2 regions of the Nocardioides kongjuensis genome follow, and region 2 is predicted to be linked to the other one. Evidence: riboswitches for the same ligand, from Rfam matches in the RefSeq annotation. Region 2 holds a riboswitch; the other holds the start of a gene.

Region 1 (3,400 bases), 640 kb from region 2:
GCGCGACGTGCTCACCGCGACCGGCAACGAGCTCAGCGAGGTGCGGATCACCGACGTCCGCGAGGGCGTCTTCTACGCGACCCTGGTCTTCGCCTCCGGTGTCGAGGTGAGTGCGCGTCCCTCCGACTCGATCGCGCTCGCCCTGCGCACCGGTACGACGATCTACTGCTCCGAGGAGGTCCTCGCCGAGGCCGGTCTGGCCGCGCCCGCCGAGGAGGAGGACGAGGTCGAGGCCTTCCGCGAGTTCCTCGACCACGTCTCGCCCGAGGACTTCGGCGCCGAGGGTTGAGCCCCGGATCCCGAGGGGGGTCAGCTGTCAACCTCAGGCTCAGGTTGAGGGTTTTCGGCGACACGCCCGGCGACGTCTTTGACCGGCCCGACGCCGCGGACGTACCTTGAGGGAGTCGAAATGACAGCAGTGCAATCCCCCTTGCCTGAAGCGCCGCGACCTGGAGGTTCCGTGAACGAGCAGCAGCCCGAGAAGGTCGGTCAGGACGTGACCGCGGCGACTGCTGCCGCGGAGGAGCAGGGCCTCCTGTTCACCGACGACGTCTCGCCGCTGCCCAGCGACCTCGGCTACCGCGGCCCGACCGCGTGCAACGCCGCCGGCATCACCTACCGCCAGCTCGACTACTGGGCCCGCACCGGCCTGATCGAGCCGAGCGTGCGCGGCGCCAAGGGCTCCGGCTCGCAGCGTCTCTACAGCTTCCGCGACATCTTGATCCTCAAGATCATCAAGCGGCTCCTCGACGCCGGGATCTCGCTGCAGAACATCCGCACCGCGGTCAGCCACCTGCGCGAGCGTGGCACCGACGACCTGACCCAGGTCACCTTGATGAGCGACGGCGCCTCGGTCTACGAGTGCACCAGCAACGACGAGGTCATCGACCTGCTGCAGGGCGGCCAGGGCGTGTTCGGCATCGCCATCGGCGGCGTGTGGCGCGAGATCGAGGGCACGCTGGCCGAGCTCCCGAGCGAGCACGCCAACGTCGCGGAGCAGACCGGCCCGGTCGCCGGCGACGAGCTGGCCGCGCGCCGCGCTGCGCGCCACGTCGGCTGACGACCGAACGGACGAGGACGGCCGTACAGGCGTCGTACCTGTAGGCTGTTCCTGCTGTTGATGCTGCACGGGAGAGTCAGGCCCCGTGCCTGCGCCGAAGGGGCAATCCCTCCCCGGAACCTCTCAGGCGCCAGGACCGTGCGGAGCAGGCAACTCTGAAGGCGCAGTGACGCGCCGACAGAGGGGGAGGGCTCGATTCATTTCATCGACCCCGACCCGAGGAGCACCTCTGCTCATGAGCGCACCCTTCGTCAACCGTCACATCGGCCCGGACGACGCCCAGGTCGAGACCATGCTCGACCGCCTCGGCCACGCATCGCTCGACGCCCTGATGGACGCCGCCGTCCCGAAGTCGATCCGCTCCACCGACCCGCTGGGTCTGCCGGCCGGGGTCGACGAGGAGACGGCGGCCGCCGAGCTCCGCGCACTCGCCGGCACCAACGTTCCCGGCGAGTCGATGATCGGTCTCGGCTACCACGCCACCGTCACCCCGGCGGTGATCCGTCGCAACGTGCTCGAGGACCCGAGCTGGTACACCGCCTACACGCCGTACCAGCCGGAGATCTCTCAGGGCCGGCTCGAGGCGCTGATCAACTTCCAGACCATGGTCGCCGACCTCGCCGGCCTGCACACCGCCGGCTCCTCGCTGCTCGACGAGGGCACTGCCGCGGCCGAGGCGGTCGCGCTGGCCCACCGTGCCAACCGCAAGGCCGCCGGTCCGTTCGTCATCGACGCCGACGCGCTGCCGCAGACCATCGACGTCGTCGCGACCCGCTGCGAGGGCCTCGGCATCGAGATCCTCGTCGCCGACCTGACCGACGGCCTGCCCGAGGGCCCGGTCTCCGGCGTCCTCATCCAGTACCCCGGCGCGTCGGGCCGCGTGGCCGACATCAAGCCGGTCATCGACGCCGTCCACGAGCACGGCGGCCTGGCCGTCGTCGCTGCCGACCTGCTCGCGCTGACGCTGCTCGAGGCGCCCGGCGCGCTCGGGGCCGACGTCGTCGTCGGCTCGGCCCAGCGCTTCGGCGTACCGCTGTTCTACGGCGGCCCGCACGCCGGCTTCATGGCCGTGCGCGAGGGCCTCGAGCGCCAGCTGCCCGGCCGCCTGGTCGGTGTCTCCGTCGACGCCGAGGGCCACCTCGCCTACCGGCTCGCGCTGCAGACCCGTGAGCAGCACATCCGCCGGGACAAGGCGACGTCCAACATCTGCACCGCGCAGGTGCTGCTCGCCGTCACGGCGGGCATGTACGCCGTCTACCACGGTCCGGACGGGCTGCGGGCGATCGCCGGCGACATCCACGGCCTGGCCCGGCGCGCCGCCGCATCCCTCGCGGCCGCCGGCGTCGAGGTCGTCAACGAGACCTTCTTCGACACCCTCAACGTCCGGGTGCCCGGCCGCGCCGAGGCCGTCGTCGCCGCCGCTCGCGAGGCGTCGATCCACCTGCGCCTCGTCGACGCCGACACGGTCGGTGTCTCCTTCGGCGAGACCGCCCGCGAGACCACGCTGGCCGCCGTCCTCGGCGCCTTCGGCGTCACCGAGGTGTCGGCCGAGGGCGACGCGGGGCTGCCCGAGGACCTCGAGCGGACCACCGAGTTCCTCACCCACCCGGTGTTCAACACCCACCACAACGAGACCTCCATGCTGCGCTACCTCGCGCGGCTCTCGAACCGCGACTACGCGCTCGACCGCGGCATGATCCCGCTCGGCTCCTGCACGATGAAGCTCAACGCGACCACCGAGATGGAGCCCATCTCGCTGGCCGGCTTCGCCAACCTGCACCCCTTCGTGCCGGCCGCCGACGCCGACGGCTACCGCCAGCTGATCGACCAGCTCGAGGGCTGGCTCGCCGAGGTCACCGGCTACGACCGGGTCTCCATCCAGCCCAACGCGGGTGCCCAGGGCGAGTACGCCGGCATGCTGGCGATCCGCAACTACCACCGGGCCAACGGTCAAGGACAGCGGGACGTGTGCCTGATCCCGTCCTCCGCGCACGGCACCAACCCGGCCTCGGCCGTGATGGCCGGCATGAAGGTCGTCGTGGTCAAGGCCAACGACGACGGCACCGTCGACCTCGCCGACCTGCGCGCCAAGTGCGAGCAGCACTCCGAGACCCTCGCCGCGATCATGGTCACCTACCCCTCGACGCACGGCGTCTACGAGGAGACCATCACCGAGCTGTGCGACCTGGTCCACGAGCACGGCGGCCAGGTCTACATCGACGGCGCGAACTTCAACGCGCTGCTCGGGTACGCCGCTCCCGGCAAGTTCGGCGGCGACGTCTCGCACCTCAACCTGCACAAGACGTTCTGCATCCCGCACGGCGGCGGCGGCCCGGGCGT
Region 2 (3,400 bases):
AACGGAGATGTCTGCATGAGCAACCGCGTGAGCACGCACCAGCCGATCGGCGCCCTCGAGGCGACCAAGGTCCCGCGGTACGCCGGTCTCGGCACGTTCGCGCGGATCCCGTTGATCGAGTCGGTGCCCGACTACGACGTCGCGATCCTCGGCGTCCCGTTCGACGGCGGTACGTCGTACCGGCCCGGTGCCCGGTTCGGCCCGATGGGCATCCGCCAGGCCTCGCGCCACCTGCGGCCGCGCTTCCACGTCGAGCTCGACACCGCGCCCCTGGACGAGTTCCAGGTGGTCGACGCGGGCGACGTGCCGTGCACGCCGTTCAACATCGAGGAGGCCATGCAGCAGATCGAGGACATGGCCCGCGACGTCCACGGCCAGGCGGGCCGCCGGATCGTCACCCTCGGCGGCGACCACACCGTCGCCCTGCCGATGCTGCGCGCCGCACACGCCCAGCACGGCCGGATCGCGCTGATCCACTTCGACGCCCACCTCGACACCTGGGACACCTACTTCAAGGCGCCGATCACCCACGGCACCGTCTTCCGCCGGGCCTTCGAGGAGGGCCTGCTGGCCGAGGACAGGTCGATCCACATCGGCATCCGCGGTCCGATCTACGACAAGATGGACCTGGTCGACGACGCGTCCTTCGGGTTCCGGATCATCCGCGCCGGCGACCTCGACTTCCTCGGCATCGAGGGTGCCGCCGAGCAGGTCCGGCAGCGGGTCGGCGACGCGCCGGTCTACATCTCGATCGACATCGACGTCCTGGACCCGGCCTTCGCGCCCGGCACCGGCACGCCGGAGATGGGCGGGCTCAACAGCCGCGAGCTGCTGCACGTGCTGCGCCGGCTGGACGGGCTCAACATCATCGGCGCCGACGTCGTCGAGACTGCTCCGGACTACGACCACGCGGAGATCACGTGCGTCGCTGCGGCGACCGTCGCCTTCGACCTGGTGACCCTGATGAGCAAGACGCCCTCTTCCGTCACCTCCTGAGGCGTGCCATCCTGACGCCGTCACACAACTGAAGACCCGCCGTTCGTAGCCGAAGCAGGAGAGACCTCGCCACCGAGCGGGGCGCCGTAGGAGCAACTCTCCCCGAGAAACTCTCAGGCACCGTCACTGCCCGTGCGAGGCGACTCTGGAAAGACAGGACCACCCATGACCGGTCCTGCGCCCAAGGTGCAAGCCGCTGTCGCGGTGAAGCTCTCAGGCACCGATGACAGAGCGGGGAGGCACACCACCACGACGGGAGCCTCCGCATGTCCACGAACGACGCCTTCGACCAGCACCTCGCCGACTACGACCCGGACGTCCACGCGGCGATCAGCGCCGAGCTCGCCCGCCAGCAGGGCACGCTCGAGCTGATCGCCTCGGAGAACTTCGCCCCGGTCGCCGTCATGGAGGCCCAGGGGTCGGTCCTCACCAACAAGTACGCCGAGGGCTACCCGGGCCGCCGCTACTACGGCGGGTGCGAGCACGTCGACGTCATCGAGCAGCTCGCGATCGACCGGGTGAAGGAGCTGTTCGGCGCCGAGGCGGCCAACGTGCAGCCGCACTCCGGTGCCCAGGCCAACGCCGCCGCCATGTTCGCCCTGCTGGACCCCGGCGACACGATCCTCGGCCTCGACCTCGCGCACGGCGGGCACCTGACGCACGGCATGCGGATCAACTTCTCCGGCAAGCTCTACGACGTGGTCGCCTACCACGTCGACGCCGAGGACTTCCGGGTCGACATGGCCGAGGTCGAGCGGCTCGCCCTGGAGCACCGGCCGAAGCTGATCGTCGCCGGGTGGTCGGCCTACCCGCGACAGCTGGACTTCGCCGAGTTCCGCCGGATCGCCGACCTCGTCGGGGCGTACCTGATGGTCGACATGGCGCACTTCGCCGGCCTGGTCGCGACCGGCCTGCACCCGAGCCCGGTGCCCTTCGCGGACGTGGTGACGACCACGACGCACAAGACCCTCGGCGGCCCGCGCGGCGGCGTGATCCTGTCGAAGGCCGAGCTGGCCAAGAAGATCAACTCGGCCGTCTTCCCCGGCCAGCAGGGCGGGCCGCTCGAGCACGTCGTCGCGGCCAAGGCCGTGGCGTTCAAGATGGCCGCCTCGCCGGCGTTCCGGGAGCGTCAGGAGCGGACGCTGGAAGGTGCCCGTCTGCTTGCCGCGCGCCTCACGGAGCCGGACGTGGTCGACGCCGGGGTGTCGGTGCTCACCGGTGGCACCGAGGTGCACCTGGTCCTCGTCGACCTGCGCGACTCCGAGTTGGACGGCCAGCAGGCCGAGGACCGCCTCCACGCCATCGGCCTCACCGTCAACCGCAACGCCGTCCCCTTCGACCCCCGTCCGCCGATGGTCACCTCGGGCCTGCGCATCGGCACGCCCGCGCTGGCGACGCGAGGGTTCGACGCCGAGGCCTTCGCCGAGGTCGCCGACATCATCGCGGAGGCGCTGAAGCCGTCGTACGACGAGTCGGTCGCGGTCGAGCTGCGCGACCGGGTCGCGACGCTGGCGGCGGCGCACCCGCTCTACCCGGGGCTCGGCTGAGGCACACTGGCCACTCGGTGCTCGCCGGTCGTGCGGACCGGCGAGCACGGCGTGCTCGGCAGGTCAGCCCCGGTCGATGCTCCGCGGCAGGACCTCGACGACATAGGCGTCGTGGTCGGAGAGACGCCCACCCGCGACGAGCGCCGAGTGGTGCTCGACGTGTGCCTGCCAGCCCGCCGGCACGGCGACGTGGTCGATCGACAGCAGCCCATCGATCTGGTGTGGTGCCGTCGCGGTCGGCGCGCCGAGCCCGAGCTGATGCAGCGCGGCGAGGAGGTGTCGTCTGCCGGCCGCGGATCCACTGTACTCGCGACCGTCCATCGCGTGGTTCCAGTCGCCGCCCCACACGTCGGGACGGGCTGTCGAGATCGCGTCGACGGCGTTGCGCGTGCGTTGCTCGGTCGTCTCGCCGACCCACGGCGACCTCGAGCCGCACGACCGCCAGGGCAGGACGGAGGAGCAGAACCTCAACCCCTCGATCTCGGCCATCGCCGTCGCGCCATGCGGGTCCGGGAGCGGTGCGACCGGGTGCCGCGACCAGATCGCGGCCCAGCGACGGCGCGCGGCCATCGTGGCCGCGGTGACGTGGGTCGTGCCGGGCAGGTCGATGCGATCGGACACCTCGGTGAGCAACAGGACGTCGCACGCCAACGTCGAGAGCAGGTCCGCGTGCCGAGCGTCCCAGCGCCCGGCGAGGTTCCATGTCCCGATGCGCACGAGGGATCCTCGTCAGGCCAGCTGGGTCGCGGTGACGCGACCGTCCTGCACCTGCCAGCGCTGGTCGAGCCGGACGTTGTCGAGCAGGCGGCGATCGTGCGAGACCAGGAGCAGCGCGCCGTCGTACGAGTCGAGCGCCT

Evidence for each region. A riboswitch is a leader RNA that binds a small molecule or an ion and turns the genes downstream of it on or off. The one in region 2 is predicted to bind glycine.
Region 1: another riboswitch for glycine. It lies ahead of gcvP (aminomethyl-transferring glycine dehydrogenase); the one in region 2 lies ahead of BJ958_RS03340 (serine hydroxymethyltransferase).

The regions. Positions count from the first base shown of each region.
Region 1 covers NZ_JACCBF010000001.1:1,336,527-1,339,926, forward strand. Annotated here, with positions in the region: gene BJ958_RS06355 (bifunctional nuclease family protein) at 1-289, shown strand, start outside; gene BJ958_RS06360 (MerR family transcriptional regulator) at 410-1,060, shown strand; glycine riboswitch at 1,119-1,209, shown strand; gene gcvP (aminomethyl-transferring glycine dehydrogenase) at 1,296-3,400, shown strand, end outside.
Region 2 covers NZ_JACCBF010000001.1:699,798-703,197, forward strand. Annotated here, with positions in the region: gene BJ958_RS03330 (purine-cytosine permease family protein) at 1-19, shown strand, start outside; gene speB (agmatinase) at 16-996, shown strand; glycine riboswitch at 1,132-1,236, shown strand; gene BJ958_RS03340 (serine hydroxymethyltransferase) at 1,263-2,543, shown strand; gene BJ958_RS03345 (endonuclease/exonuclease/phosphatase family protein) at 2,607-3,260, opposite strand; gene BJ958_RS03350 (ABC-F family ATP-binding cassette domain-containing protein) at 3,273-3,400, opposite strand, start outside.